One region of the Laceyella tengchongensis genome, then DNA from elsewhere that is predicted to be linked to it. Evidence: riboswitches for the same ligand, from Rfam matches in the RefSeq annotation. Region 1 holds a riboswitch; each other region holds the start of a gene.
What was found. A riboswitch is a leader RNA that binds a small molecule or an ion and turns the genes downstream of it on or off. The one in region 1 is predicted to bind S-adenosylmethionine.
Positions count from the first base shown of each region.

Region 1 (4,938 bases):
CTTGGCTGAACGCTTGCACAAACCAGTTGTTTTGCACGGGGTGAGGGAAGATGTGCGGACGATTTTGTCTTATCTTGACCGCTATTCGCTTCCCCGCGTTCAGTTTCACTGGCTGAAGACCGACGAAAACACTTTGTGCCAACTGGCGGAGCGGGGAATCTACGTTTCTTTCACACCGGATCTATTGTATAAGGAAGAAACGCGGAAAATCGCGGCTGCCTATCCACGCCACCTCATATTGCTTGAAACGGATGGGCCTTGGCCGCATGACGGGCCTTGGGCGGGAATGCGTACCCATCCTCGCATGCTGGAACGGGTATTGGACGAACTGGCCGTACTCCGCGGTGAGGAGCGCGAACCGTTGCGACTGGCGCTCATTGAGAATGCGCGGAGGTTCATCGGGTCAAAGGGATAAGTTCACCACACCGCTAAAACATAAATCCCCCCAGGGGCGCTGGGGGGATTGGTTATTTCAAGGCGGGTTCAGATTGTTTTAACCCGGCCAAAGCTTCCTGATAGTTGTCGCGCACGATCCCTTTTTCTGTGATGATGGCGCTGATGTAGCGGTGCGGTGTTACATCAAAAGCCGGATTGAACACATTGGTGCCGCTGGGAGCGACCGGATGGCCGTGAAAATGGGTGATCTCTTCAGGTGCGCGTTCTTCAATCGGGATGGCGTCCCCTGTCGCCGTCTCGAGGTCGATTGTGGACAAGGGAGCGGCGACATAAAACGGAACACCAAATTCTTTGGCCAGAATCGCCAACCCCAGTGTGCCGATTTTGTTGGCGGTATCCCCGTTGGCCGCCACGCGGTCGCAACCGACGATGACAGCGGAGATCGGTTTGGTGGCCAGCGTGTGGGCGGCCATGTTGTCGCTGATCAGGGTGACATCGACTCCCGCTTGTTGCAATTCCCACACGGTCAGGCGGCTGCCTTGCAACAGGGGACGCGTTTCACAAGCGTAAGCCGACAAGTGGATACCGCGTTCTTTAGCTAGATAAAGTGGGGCTAGGGCCGTGCCGTAACGGGCGGTGGCAATCGCCCCTGCATTGCAGATGGTGAGAATGGTATCCCCATCGTTCATAAGCGACAAAGCGTGTTCGCCGATGCGTCTGCACACATCCTCGTCCTCTTTTTGAATGGCGAGCGCTTCGTTTTCTATCAGTTGCCGGGCTTCGGTCACGTTGGTAGCCGTTGCCGCTCTGGCGACGACCCGATCCAGCGCCCAGAACAGATTGACCGCCGTGGGACGGGACGAAGCCAGATAATCTCGCTCCCGCCGCAACGATGCCAAGAAGTCAGTCAAATTGGTTGTTGATGCGCGGTTGGCCCACACAGCGAGAGCGAAAGCGGCGGCCATGCCGATGGCCGGCGCCCCCCGCACTTTCAACGCCTTGATGCATTCCCATACCTCCGCGGTCGTCGTGCAATGAACATACACGGTATCATGAGGAAGGCGCTGCTGATCCAATATCCGCACATGATCGCCGTGGTACGCAATCGATCTAAGCATGGGCAACCCCCCTGATCGTCTCGGACAAGTGAGTGATCCGCGTCAATTGCCGGCGTTGCTTGATCAAAACGCTTCCCAAGGTGAGCGCTTTGTCCTTCAAGCGCAATTGCGTTTCCTCGTCGGAGATGGAGTCAAGATCAGCCACATGGGCCAACCCGATGGTGCGGCGGATCACTTCACAACCTGCAAAGCCGATGGTATCTTCCAACAAGCGCTCGAAGAAATCGTCTTCTACGCCGGCTACCTGCATATAGACATCTTGCCCTTTGGTCTGCCAGAGCTGGCTGAATTGCTCTTTAAACCGCGCCCAGGTTTCTTCGATCACTTCCAGCAGATATTCTTGGAACGTCCGCCGTTGTTGCGGGTCCGGGCTGTGGTGGAAGTGCGAGAGATAATTGAGCGCGAGATTGGCGAAGAATTGCCCGATGTCGAAAGCGATGGGGCCATAATAGGCGAATTCGGGATCGATCACTTTGGTCGAATCGGCGGTGACGAAGATGCTGCCGGTGTGCAAATCCCCATGCACCAGTGCTTCGGCTCGGGTTAGGAATGCATGTTTCAACTTCGCGGTTTCCCGTTTCAGTTCCAGATCGTTCCACAGCGCTTCGACAGAAGATTGCAATGCTTCTGGGAAATCGTTGGTTTCGTGATTGAAGAAAGGATCGGTGAACACCAAGTCCTCGGTGATTTTGCACAATTCCGGATTGATAAACGCCCGCACCTGTTCTTTTTTGTCCAAGGGACTAAGGAAGAAATCGCTGGTGTGAAACAGCGTTTGCGCCAAGAAAGTAGCGATGTGCTCGGCTAGCTTAGGGTAGACCTGCCCTTGTATCAAGCCTTTGCGGAGGATCACATGATCGGAGAGGTCCTCCATGACTGTGCAAGCCAAGCGCTCGTCGGTATGGTGCACTTTGGGGACAAGAGCCGGCACGTACTCCGCTGCCCTGCGCAGCGCCTCGCTCTCAATCCGGGCACGGTCTAAGGTCAGCGGCCAGCTTTCGCCGACGACTTTGGCGTAGGGCAAGGCTTGCTTGACGATCAAAGACTTGCCTGTAGCTGGTTCTACCACATGAAAGACGTAGTTTAAGTTCCCGTCCCCGATTTCTTTTATCTCCAATTGATTCACATCAGCAAAATGGTTTAACGGCGCGACGACTTGAACCACTGTTTCCGTTGTCAAGGGATGATATCCTGCATTTGCGTGCCCGCCCATTGGAAGTCCTCCTTTGGGCATATAAAAAGAGCCTCTTCCTATCAGAGGCTCGGATCATTCGCTCCAAGCCTCTTATCTCGCAAAACGGGATGTTTTGCTGGAATTAGCACCGTGCCTTGCGTGGTTTGACACCACGGCTCCCTCCTGTTGACGGGCGCCCCATCTCACGATGGTATTACGGTCGGTTGCTGGGCTTCATCGGGCCATTTCCCTCCACCTGCTCTGGATAAGAGACTACTTCCATATGCCGTTGTCTTTAGATTGATAAGGGAATAATACACTTTCACGCAGATCATTGTCAATCATATTCATTCATTTCGGATGCGATTAGTTTCATTTGGCAATTCTTTAGATTGTCTTCTGAAAGTCCATTCTGTAGGGAAGGTGTTTTAATATAATTCTGGGCGTCGGTCGCTGAAAATGGGGATGCGCTTGCGGATTTGTAGAACCTGCGCAAGATCGATCTCCGCCAGCAGGGTTTCTTCAACAGGGCCTGCTTCGGCCACGATCTCTCCCCAGGGGTCGATGATGAGCGAATGGCCGGCAAAGGTATTGTCGGGATCACTCCCCACACGGTTGCACGCGATGACGTAACATTGATTTTCGATTGCCCGGGTGATGAGCAGATGGCGCCAATGGGCAAGCCGTGGCATCGGCCATTCAGCGACGACGAACAGCACCTGTGCCCCAGCGACGACATGTTTTCTGATCCATTCGGGAAAGCGAATGTCATAACAGATGACCCCAGCGCAAGGAATGCCATCTAGCGCGAAGGAACCCATTTGTTCGCCGGGCTGTAGGTATTTCTCTTCGTTCATCAGGCGAAAGAGGTGCACTTTGCGGTATTCACCCACTTGTTTACCACGGCGGTCAAAGGCGATGAGTGTGTTCCAGGTGCCGTCTCCTTGTCGTTCGGCGACTGAACCGGCAATGATGTGCACGCCGTGTTGCCGAGCGAGCTTGGATATGAACGCTTTTGTCTTCATTGCCATCGGATCAGCGATCTCATCCAAACGGGTCAAATCATAACCAGTGGTCCACAATTCCGGCAAAATGATCACATCCGGCTTGTCGGCGGCCGCGGCGGCAATTTTTTGTTCAGCCACGGCCATGTTTCGTTCCGGTTGCCCGAAGGCGATATCCATTTGGATCACAGAACATTTCCATTTCATAGGAGATGCATCCTCCCAAAAAAGACTTTGACAGATTCCCCACAACGATATAACATAACTGATTAGAATTTCAAGAACATTTCCCAGAGAGTGGATGTGAGAATCTTGAGCAAATTTCAACGTGCGGAAGCGTTGGATCGCTTGCCGGAGCAATTTTTCGCCCGCTTGGTTGGTCAAGTCGGCCGTCTGCAGGCGCAAGGGCATGACGTGATCAATCTGGGTCAAGGCAATCCTGATTTGCCGACTCCCCCGCATATCGTGGATGCGTTAAAGCGGGCTGCCGATAATCCGCAACATCACAAATATCCGCCGTTTCGAGGCCACGCGTTCCTCAAGGAGGCGGTCGCGCAATTTTACTTACGGGAGTACGGGGTGAAGCTAAATCCCGAAACGGAAGTGGCGGTGCTGTTCGGTGGCAAAGCAGGGCTGGTGGAGATCTCGCAATGTTATCTCAACCCCGGCGATGTCGCATTGGTGCCCGATCCGGGCTATCCCGATTATTGGTCGGGGATTGCCATGGCTGGCGCTGAGATGGCGCTCATGCCGTTGTTGGCTGAAAATCGGTTTTTGCCTGATTTTGCAGCCATTGATGAGCAAGTGTGGGACAAGGCGAAGCTGATGTTTCTCAATTATCCCAACAACCCGACAGGCGCCGTCGCCAACGCTGAATTTTTCGCCGAAGTGGTGAATCGGGCTGAGCGGCACGATGTGCTGGTCGTTCATGATTTCGCGTACGCCGCAATCGGTTTCGACGGATCGAAGCCGATGAGCTTTTTAGAGACGCCGGGTGCCAAAGAGGTAGGCATTGAGATTTACACGATGAGCAAAACCTACAACATGGCCGGTTGGCGCATTGGATTTGCGGTAGGAAATGAGCAGGTGATTGAGAGCATTCAGTTGCTACAAGACCATTTTTATGTCAGCCTGTTTGGCGCCATCCAGCAGGCAGCGGCGACCGCGCTGACGGGTTCGCAGGATTGTGTGCGCGAATTGGTGACCACATATGAAAGACGTCGCGATGCTTTTATCGACCGGTTGC
Region 1 covers NZ_FXTU01000002.1:439,756-444,693, reverse strand. Annotated here, with positions in the region: gene QQZ12_RS05750 (TatD family hydrolase) at 1-415, shown strand, start outside; gene mtnA (S-methyl-5-thioribose-1-phosphate isomerase) at 468-1,514, opposite strand; gene mtnK (S-methyl-5-thioribose kinase) at 1,507-2,727, opposite strand; SAM riboswitch class I at 2,797-2,960, opposite strand; gene QQZ12_RS05735 (carbon-nitrogen family hydrolase) at 3,117-3,899, opposite strand; gene QQZ12_RS05730 (pyridoxal phosphate-dependent aminotransferase) at 4,005-4,938, shown strand, end outside.

Region 2 (4,938 bases), on a different contig from region 1:
CTTTGCCAACCTCCATCCAGCTTCCCGCCTTAGACGAAAAACCCCTATGCCATTATGCTTCCAGCGTAACCGCCCATGTGTGGCCATTTGTGCGGTTGGGCACCGGCAAACATCAATAAACCCCGCAACCGGTTGGGGAGAGAAAATTTCTCTCGCATCAAGCAACCGGGGCGGGGCACCTTCATTGCGCAAAAGCAAGATCTTTGACAGAGATAAAAGATTGATTATTCAAATAACAATTGAAAGAATATATAATCAGTATATAACCTGTGAAACGGAGCCGATCACTTTGAGCCTAATCGTGATTTGGGGAGATGAAAGCAGTCAGAATGCTCACAAATACATGGTGTTGGGCACTATTTGGCAACGCGCGGACACGTACAAAGCGTTAGAGGCGGATGTTGCTCGCATGCGGCGGCAACTTGGATTTAACCGCGAGTTTCACTGGAATGAAATGAAAAAATACCATCGAGATGCATATATCGCATTCATCAATCTGTTTATCAAGCACATGAGGCAAGGAAACTTAAAGTTTCGAGCCCTCATCGTAGACATGTCGGACAAAAAAAACGTAAAAGCTGGCGATAACAAAGAAACGCATTTTTACAAAATGTTTTTCTGGTTGATCTATAAATGGTTGGCTCCTGAGCATCATTATGACATCTTTTTGGATCGCAAAAGCAACTCCGTACCCGGAAGGTTGCAGGATTTGGAATATTATTTGAACCGGAAAATGGCCGCCGACTATATCCAGCTCATTCGGCAGCTCCCCTCAGGGGCCAAGCAACCCATTGCCTATCCCTTGATTGTGGTACGCCGCGTCGAATCGCGAGACGGCACCCAAACACCTTTACAAATGGCGGATGTCCTGGCCGGGGCGATTGCCTATGTCCGCAACGGACACTACGAAAAAGCCGTCACCAACCGTTCGCACAATCCCAAACGGGCCGTGGTAGACCATCTCGAGGCACAGCTCGGCTTTTCGCTCAAGGACTGTCATGCTCGCAATGAGCATCAAGGGTTTAACCTTTTTTGCTTCAAAAGATAAATAGCGGCGCCCCATTCCCTATCCTGTGCCAGGGTGTTGGACCCGCACATCGATTTCCGCACGACCGAAAAGTCATGGTTTCGGGAGATGGTGGCGCCGACGCTCCAGTATATGCACTCAGTAATTTTATTATACGTCAATTCCAAACCGTTTCAAAACGATTTTTCTAAACGGGTGCATTTACTTCGCCCCAAACTGTCCCGTTGCGCTCCACACTTCGTCTAATGCGGAGCGAAATAGCTCGTCCAATTGCGCCGTCGACACCCCTTCGGCCACCGGCATTTCCCCGGCCAGTTTTTCAAGATGCGCGATCTGTTCCTCCAGAAAAGCGTGAATGCTTTCCACCCGCGCCCCTACGTCCAACTCGTCACCCGCTTTTTTGCGGACCAACAAGGCGTCAATGTCGGCACGAAGCCGGCTCCCCTCCGGAATCAGTTCCTCCACCAACTGCTCAAATACAAGCGGCGGCATCGTCTGGTGCTTCTGAATCCATAAACAGCCCAATACCGGGCGCAGTACATAAAAATATTTTTTGATTTTCACGCGTTCCCCTGTCAGATACCCACGAAAATTGCCCTTGGCCATATGTAGGTAGTGATAAATGGCAGCACGTGGGGAAAACGCCTTTTGCGCAAGCTGCCGCAAGCGCTCTGCTACGGTGTACGCTTCGTGGTATTGGATCGGGGAGTAAAGCCACTCCAGCAACGGGGGATTGGACTTTTTAAACAGCTTCAGCGCTTTGCGCAACTCCCAACCGTTGATGTCGAGCATGTCGTGAATAGGGCATTCGATCACATCCCGTTTCTCCTCGATGGATAAATACCAAGCAACGGGATGGACATAGAGAAAACGCACATCATAGTCGCTATTCTGAGATGGGAAACCCCACGCCCGACTGCCCGATTCACAGGCATACAAAATCTTGACCCCGTGTTTTTCCTCTATGTGCCGCAACTCGTCCAATATCTGACGTTGATGTCCTGTCATTTGTGAATCCCCCCTTTCAACCAAAACCTGACAACCAACAAATCGTTGACATTTACATATAATCATTTTACTATGGCATAAGGAAATCGACACGCAGTTCGTATGCATGTAAAAACGGAATAAGTAAGATCGTCTTCTTATCAAGAGAGGCGGAGGGACTGGCCCTGGGAAACCTCGGCAACGGACTCTTCTCATGGAGAGTGCTGTGCCAAATCCAGCAAGCGATTAGCTTGGCAGATAAGAAGAGTGTGCTTATAACCATAAGACCTCTTCTTCCTGTTGTGTGTAGAAGGGGTCTTTTCAGTTTTCCGTTTCCAACCACAGAAAGGGGTTATAAGCATGAAACAAGCCAATCCATGGGCATTGTTGCCCTTTGCCATATTTCTGGCCTTGTTCGCCGGCGCCGGGCTAGTGACCGGGGACTTCACCAAATTCCCCGTGTTGGTCGCCGTCCTGATCGCGTCCGGTGTGGCATTTCTGATGAACCGTTCCTTATCCTTAAACGAAAAAACGGCGCTTTTCTGCCGTGGAGCTGGACACGACAACATCATCTTGATGGTGATTATTTTTCTGCTCTCCGGCGCTTTTTCTTCAGTAGCCAAAGGGATGGGAGCTGTCGACGCCACCGTCAACTTAGCTCTTTCCATTCTACCGCAAAACCTGCTGATCGTCGGTATGTTTGTGATTGCCTGCTTCATCTCCCTGTCGATGGGGACTTCCATGGGGACGATTGTAGCTCTGGCGCCCATCGGCGTCGGCATCAGCGGGCAGACAGACATTCCGGTGGCCTTGGCCATTGCGGCCGTGATCGGTGGTGCTATGTTCGGGGATAATTTGTCTGTCATTTCCGACACGACGATCGCCGCGGTCAACTCGCAAAACGTCAATATGAAAGATAAGTTCAAAGTGAACTTTTTCATCGTGTTGCCCGCCGCCCTGGTTACTGTAGCCATCCTCACCTTCTTAACGCTGGGTGGACAAAGCCATGTCGCCACCGACCAAGTGGCATGGGTTAAAACATTGCCTTACTTGGCTGTATTGATCGCGGCGTTGGCCGGCGTCAATGTGCTACTCGTATTGACGGGCGGAATTGCGTTTGCCGGAGCCATCGGCCTGTTGGACGGTTCATACACCCTGATGAGCTTCATCAAAGAGATCGGCACCGGCTTTGCCGGAATGCAAGAACTCTCCATATTGGTTCTCCTGATCGGGGGCATGGTGGAATTAATCCGTCACCATGGTGGTATTGACTTCTTGTTGCAGGCGATCACCCGCAACATCCGTTCGAAAAAAGGCGCTGAATTCGGCATTGCCGGCTTGGTTTCGGCCACCAATCTGGCCATCGCCAACAACACCATCTCCATCATCATTGCCGGGCCGCTGGCCAAAGAAATCGCCGAACGGTATGAGATCGACCGCCGCAAATCAGCCAGCTTGCTGGATATTTTCTCCTGTTGCATCCAGGGCTTGATCCCGTACGGCCCGCAACTGCTCGTGGCCGCGGGTGTGGCTTCGATCTCCCCGCTGTCCATCATGCAGTACAATGTTTATCCGCTGTTGATCGGCATCTGCGCAGCAATCTCCATTTTGGTCGGCTATCCACGGGCCAAGGGAGTCCAACCCGCTGTACAAAAAACAACATTGCCGGCCAACCAATAATATTTACCCCACCTCATGACAAAGGTGGGGTTTTCTTTTGGTTTGAGCCTTCCTCAATCACCAAAGAAACGCGGCAAATAAGCCCGATGCGCCTCCAACAACTCATCCAAGATCTGCTTGGCGACCGCATCCGAAGGCACCAACGGATTGATGACCATCGCCAACAACGCTGTGCGATAATCTCCTGACACAGCGGCGTCGACAGTGACGCGCTCAAACGATTTGATCTGTTGCACCAATCCGCGGACGGCAACCGGCAACTCACCCATCACGAGTGGGCGTGGACCTTCTCTGGTGATGACGCAACTCACTTCCACCGCTGACTCATCAGGGATGCCGGCAATCGCACCCTGATTGCGGGTGTTAACCACCTGAATGTCCCGCTTATCGGTGTAGATGGAACGCATCAACTGCACCGCCGCTTCACTATAATAGGCACCGCCACGCCCCTCCAATTGCTTCGGTTTGACGTTCAGATTAGAATCTTGGTACAACGCAAACAGTTCGTCCTCCAGCCGTTTGACCACCTCCGCCCGGGTGCCGGTTTGTGCCGCTTCTCGCTTCATCGCGGCCAGCATGGTGCGCGGTTGATAATAATATCGATGATAACCGCAAGGAATCACCCCTAGCGCTTCCACAAACTCCGGCACCCACTCGACACCAGTCAATTGCCGGATCGTCTGTCCATCTTCGCCGCGCCCGGCCAGCATAGCAATCACCCGTCTAGAAATGTCCTCTCCATCAAGGGTGGTCTTCAAACCGTAGGACATGTGATTCAAACCGGCGAAGTCGATGCGCACCCGTGCTGGCTCCACATTGAGCGCCATGGCGATCCCCCTGCTGATGCTGATCGGGCCGTTGCACAAGCCGATCACTTTGTTGATCCGGCTATGCCGCAACACCGCTTCTGTCACAATCCCCGCCGGATTGGTAAAGTTGATCAGCCAAGCCTCCGGGCACAATACCTCCATCTCTTCGCAAATGTCCAGGATCACCGGAATGGTGCGCAAGGCTTTAAACAGACCGCCGGGCCCATTGGTCTCTTGTCCGATTACATCATATTTTAAAGGAATCGTTTCATCTTTGATCCGTGCCGCCAACCCGCCCACCCGAAACTGGGTGATGACGAAAGCAGCGTCTTTGAGCGCCGCTTGGCGATCCAATGTCCAATGAATCGTTATCGGCGCTCCCGCCTTGTACACCATGCGCTGGGCAAGACGCCCAATGATCGCAAGCTTTTCTTT
Region 2 covers NZ_FXTU01000001.1:423,207-428,144, reverse strand. Annotated here, with positions in the region: gene QQZ12_RS02050 (YqjF family protein) at 1-119, shown strand, start outside; gene QQZ12_RS02045 (DUF3800 domain-containing protein) at 290-1,048, shown strand; gene QQZ12_RS02040 (nucleotidyltransferase domain-containing protein) at 1,229-2,035, opposite strand; SAM riboswitch class I at 2,170-2,279, shown strand; gene QQZ12_RS02035 (Na+/H+ antiporter NhaC family protein) at 2,375-3,694, shown strand; gene QQZ12_RS02030 (6-phospho-beta-glucosidase) at 3,748-4,938, opposite strand, start outside.
Region 2: it holds a riboswitch for S-adenosylmethionine, as region 1 does, so the genes downstream of both, QQZ12_RS02035 (Na+/H+ antiporter NhaC family protein) here and mtnK (S-methyl-5-thioribose kinase) in region 1, are expected to answer to the same signal.

Region 3 (4,938 bases), 200 kb from region 1:
GGGTCAGGAAGAAGCTAATCAGCAATATCTCTTGCACCATCGCGTCGCCATGATTACGCGTCCGTCAACCATTCGCCTGCAAGTCTCCAAACTGCTCGATTCGCCGTTGCAATTGGGGCGGATGCGCGAACGGTTTGGGGTGCTGATGTCATCAGACGCGTGTCAGAGAATCGTCAAAGAGACATGCAATGCCAAAGCTCCCATTTTGCAGACTTTGTAATGAAGTCTGTTTTTTTATTCGCGGTGGGATGAATCATTTCGCCGCTTGCTAAACGATTCAAAGTTGGAATATTGTAAAAAGGAGGGGAGGGAAAGTGGATGAAGTTGGTTACTTATATGGTCAAAGCGGATGAACTCAATATTCAATCACAGGATGGGATGCTGGCCCGTTTGGGCTGGGTGCGGGACGGGCATGTGATCGATGTCGGGCTGGCACAGCAGTGCATGGAGTTGGCGCAAAACCTCGTCTTTCCTTATCGTCTCGCCACCGACATGCTTACGTTTTTGCAACGGGGCGAACAGGAGCGCGACTTTCTGCAACGATTGGATCAAGCACTGGGGCAGAGAGATTGGTTGCGCTTGCAAGTGGAAGGGGAACCGGTGGCATTAGCTTTGGCGGAAGTGGATCTATTTGCGCCGATCGCGACGCCGAGTAGCCTGCGCGATTTCTACGCATTTGAAGAACATGTACGGACATGCCGCCAAAAGCGGGGATTGGGCATGGTACCGCAGTGGTATGAAATCCCCGTTTTTTATTTTTCCAACCATCAGGCAGTGATTGGCCCGGAAGCGCCTGTGAAGAAACCGGCGTACACCAATCAGCTTGACTATGAATTGGAGATTGCCTGCGTCATCGGCAAAAGGGGAAAGAACATCAAGCGCGAAGAAGCTCTTGCCCATATCGCTGGCTTCATGATCATGAATGATTGGAGTGCCCGCGACGCCCAACTGCAAGAGGTGGCGGTCGGGCTTGGGCCGGCGAAAGGGAAAGACTTCGCCACGTCGCTCGGCCCCTGGTTGGTGACGACAGATGAATTGGAAGACTGCCGCGCCGGAGAGCGCTGGTCGCTTACGATGCGCGCGCGTGTCAATGGCCGTGAGCTATCCAAAGGGAATACCAAAGATTTGCATTGGACCTTCGCGCAAATGATTGAACGAGCGTCTGCTGAGTGCGAATTGGTACCTGGAGACGTGATCGGATCGGGCACGGTGGGCACAGGCTGCTTGTTGGAGTTAGGTGAGGAAGTCCATCCTTATCTCCAACCTGGAGATGTGGTAGAGTTGGAGATCGAACGGTTGGGATTGTTACGCAACACGATTGTGGAATGACATTTTCTTTTTAATGATTGACAAGTATCCTCGGTTAGCCCATAATAAATAAAAATATTGGAAAAACGATATCGGTTGTACGATTTTCTTATCCAGAGTGGCGGAGGGACTGGCCCGATGAAGCCCGGCAACCTCGGTATATCCTTACCGGAAGGTGCCAAATCCTGCAGTGCACATGTAGCACTGAGAGATAAGAAGAATGGTTTCGTCGTGTGCAAAAACCCTCTTCTTATCTAGAAGAGGGTTTTTTCTATATTCAAACACAATCATTTGGAGGGATTGGGATGGAACAGGTGCGAGTGGCACTGTTGGGCTTGGGAACGGTAGGCACCGGCGTGTGGAAGATGATTCAAAGCAACCAAGACGTGATCGCCCGGCGCACGGGCATGTGGGTAACGGTGGAGGCCATCTTGGTGCGCGATATCAACAAAGAACGCCAAGTGGAAGGAACGCAATCGTTGTTGACCACCAGTTTTGACGAAGTACTGGCCCGCGAGGTAGATGTGGTCATCGAAGTGATGGGAGGCGTCGAACCTACCCGTGATTATTTGCGGCGGGCAATGGAAAACGGTTGTCACGTTGTGTCCGCCAACAAGGAGTTGTTGGCCCGCCATGGGGAAGAATTGCGCTCATGGGCAAAGCGGTTTGGTGTGAAGTTGGCTTATGAAGCCAGTGTGGGCGGCGGAATTCCGATTATCGGTACGGTATCCCATTTCCTGAAGGCCAATCGCATATGTAAAGTTTCGGGAATATTGAACGGTACAACCAACTTCATATTAACCAAAATGAAGGACGAAGGTCGTACGTATGAGGACATATTGATAGAAGCGCAACAAAAGGGATACGCTGAAGCGGACCCGACGGCAGATGTCGAGGGGATCGATGCTGCCCATAAACTGTCGATTCTCTCGCGCCTCGCTTTTGATGTGCATGTGCCTGTCGATCAAATTCAGCGGGTGGGCATCACGCAGGTCTCCCCGATCGAATTGGACTTGGCCGATCAACTTGGTTTTGCGGTTAAATTGCTCGCTTCTGCTGAACAATATGGTGAAAACGGCCCAGTGTCCTGCTCGGTATCCCCGACCCTGTTGCCGCTGTCCCATCCCTTGTCCAATGTGAACGATGTGTACAATGCCGTGCATGTGGAGGGGGACTTTGTTCAGGATCTTACGCTGATCGGCCAGGGGGCGGGTGAGAAGCCGACCGCCAGTGCTGTGGTGGAGGATTTGTGCAACTTGTGGCGGCTGACGGGACAGACCGCCGGCAAAGCGGCTCCCCGCGCATTGTTATTAGAGAGTGCGGATGGAGACGGCTCGCGCTTTCATCTCTTGTCTTTTCCGTCCGCGCAAGCATCGGCTGGCCAAGTGGTCGGGCACCTGGAGCGGGCGGATCTATCGGTGCAGGCATGGAAGGCGGCGCAAGAGGGGGAAACGACGTGGTTAGCGTTGATCGCCAACGGATGGGAGCGAGGGCAAGCGGACCGCTTGTTGCGTGAGCGGAGCTTGGCAGTGACTTGGCACGCAAACCGTCCCGTTGTGGGCGGAGGAGTTCCATGGGGCTCTAAGGCGGTGCCGTTGGCTAAAGCGGCGGGCGACCAGTGAACAGGCAGAATTCAAGCTTTCGGTTTTTTAGTTAGTCTGGCGGCCACTAATGGCCGTCTTTTTTTAGGGATCACCTGCCGTCAGACCTGCGTTTTCAAATTGTTTCGGGTACAATAGGATAAGCGCATTTATTAAGGAAAGGAAAACGGCAGATGAACAAGTCAACCAAGCAAGCAAAACAGATTCGCTTGAAGCGGGGGGAGGTGATCCAGCTTCCCATCCGCCGCATCGGCATCAATGGCGAGGGCATAGGCCACTACCAAAAGCAAGTGGTTTTTGTGGAAGGCGCTGTACCGGGTGAAATCGTGGTCGCCCGCGTGGTACAAGTGGAACCCAAATTTGCCAAAGCCCAACTATTAAAAGTGAAGAAAAAATCGGCTTATCGGGTGGAACCGCCGTGTCCGGTGTATCGGGAGTGCGGTGGGTGCCAATTGCAGCACATTGACCGCCGGATGCAGAAGCGCTTGAAGCGGGAGTTGGTTGCCGAGAGTTTCGCCAGGTACGCTGGTTTGCGAGATGTGCCGATCAGCGAGACTGTCACGATGGATGAACCGTGGTCGTATCGCAACAAGGCGCAATTTCCTTTGCGGCGTATGGGCGGTCAAGTCTCCATGGGCATGTTTTCCGCCGCTTCCCACCAATTGGTTGATGCGAGTGCATGCATGGTGCAACATCCCAAGCTGAACGAAGCCCTCTACGAAGCCAAGCGACTGGTGGAGGAGTTGGGGGTGGATATCTATGATGAGCGGAAACATCGCGGCACACTCAGGCATCTGGTGGGGCGGATTGCTTTCGCCACAGAAGAAATCCAGTTGGTGTTGGTCACCCGGACGAAATCATTTCCCGAAGAAGAAGCTTTTGTGCGTGAAGTGACCCGACGGCTACCTCAAGTGAAAAGCGTAGTGCTGAACCACAATCCAGATAAAACCTCACTTGTTTTTGGAGAGGAATCCCGGCTGTTGTGGGGGAATGAGAAGCTGATTGAACGATTGGGAGAATTGACGTTTGCGTTATCCGCCCGGGCCTTCTTTCAGCTGAATCCCGCCCAGACCGTCCGGCTGTATGACGCGGTCAAACGAGCGGCTCGCCTGACAGGGACAGAAACCGTGATTGACGCCTATTGCGGAGCGGGAACCATCGGCTTGTGGTTGGCTTCTGAAGCGAAGCGTGTCATCGGCATGGATACGGTGCCTGAAGCCGTTGCCGATGCCAAGGAGAATGCCAAATTAAACGGTATCGCCCATGCCGAATATTACGTGGGTGCGGCGGAAACGCTTTTGCCCAAGTGGATCAAAGAAGGATTGCGGCCGGATGTTATCGTGGTAGACCCGCCACGGACCGGATTGGGACAGCCTTTGTTGCAGGCTCTGATGCGGACAAAGGTGCCGCGCGTGGTATATGTTTCTTGCAATCCAGCGACGTTGGCCAAAGATTGTGCGCAGTTGTTGAAGAGCGGGTATCGGGTTGCCGGGATTGAACCGTTTGATATGTTTCCGCAGACAGCGCATGTGGAAGCCGTGTGTGAACTGGTGCAGATGTAAAATTGAATCGCCAAACAGAAAGAGCGGGTGGGAGAAGATGAACCGTAGCGTGGATTGGAAGAAGGGGATGCGCGCTGGCCTTAAAACGTCGTGGGAGTTGAGCAAAATCGTTCTTCCCATTGCGTTTGTCATTCAGGTGGCTAAGCAGACGCCCGTGTTGGGATGGGTGACGGAGAGCATCGCCCCCTTTATGTCTGTGTTTGGATTGGGTGGGGAAGCGGCGATTCCGCTGGTGCTGGGCAATGTGTTGAATCTTTATGCCGCTTTAGGGGCTATGCAGGCGGTTGACTTGACGGTGAAGCAAGCGTTCATCTTGGCGGTCATGCTTAGCTTCTCACACAACATGTTTATCGAATCGGCGGTTTGCCGCCGGGTGGGTGTGGCGACATGGGCCGTGATCACTGTGCGGATGGGACTGGCAGTGGTCTCGGCCTTGATCATCAACTGGACGTGGGCCGGTGGCGGAG
Region 3 covers NZ_FXTU01000002.1:640,149-645,086, reverse strand. Annotated here, with positions in the region: gene QQZ12_RS06840 (MGDG synthase family glycosyltransferase) at 1-220, shown strand, start outside; gene QQZ12_RS06835 (fumarylacetoacetate hydrolase family protein) at 319-1,329, shown strand; SAM riboswitch class I at 1,415-1,526, shown strand; gene QQZ12_RS06830 (homoserine dehydrogenase) at 1,614-2,930, shown strand; gene rlmD (23S rRNA (uracil(1939)-C(5))-methyltransferase RlmD) at 3,083-4,471, shown strand; gene QQZ12_RS06820 (nucleoside recognition domain-containing protein) at 4,509-4,938, shown strand, end outside.
Region 3: it holds a riboswitch for S-adenosylmethionine, as region 1 does, so the genes downstream of both, QQZ12_RS06830 (homoserine dehydrogenase) here and mtnK (S-methyl-5-thioribose kinase) in region 1, are expected to answer to the same signal.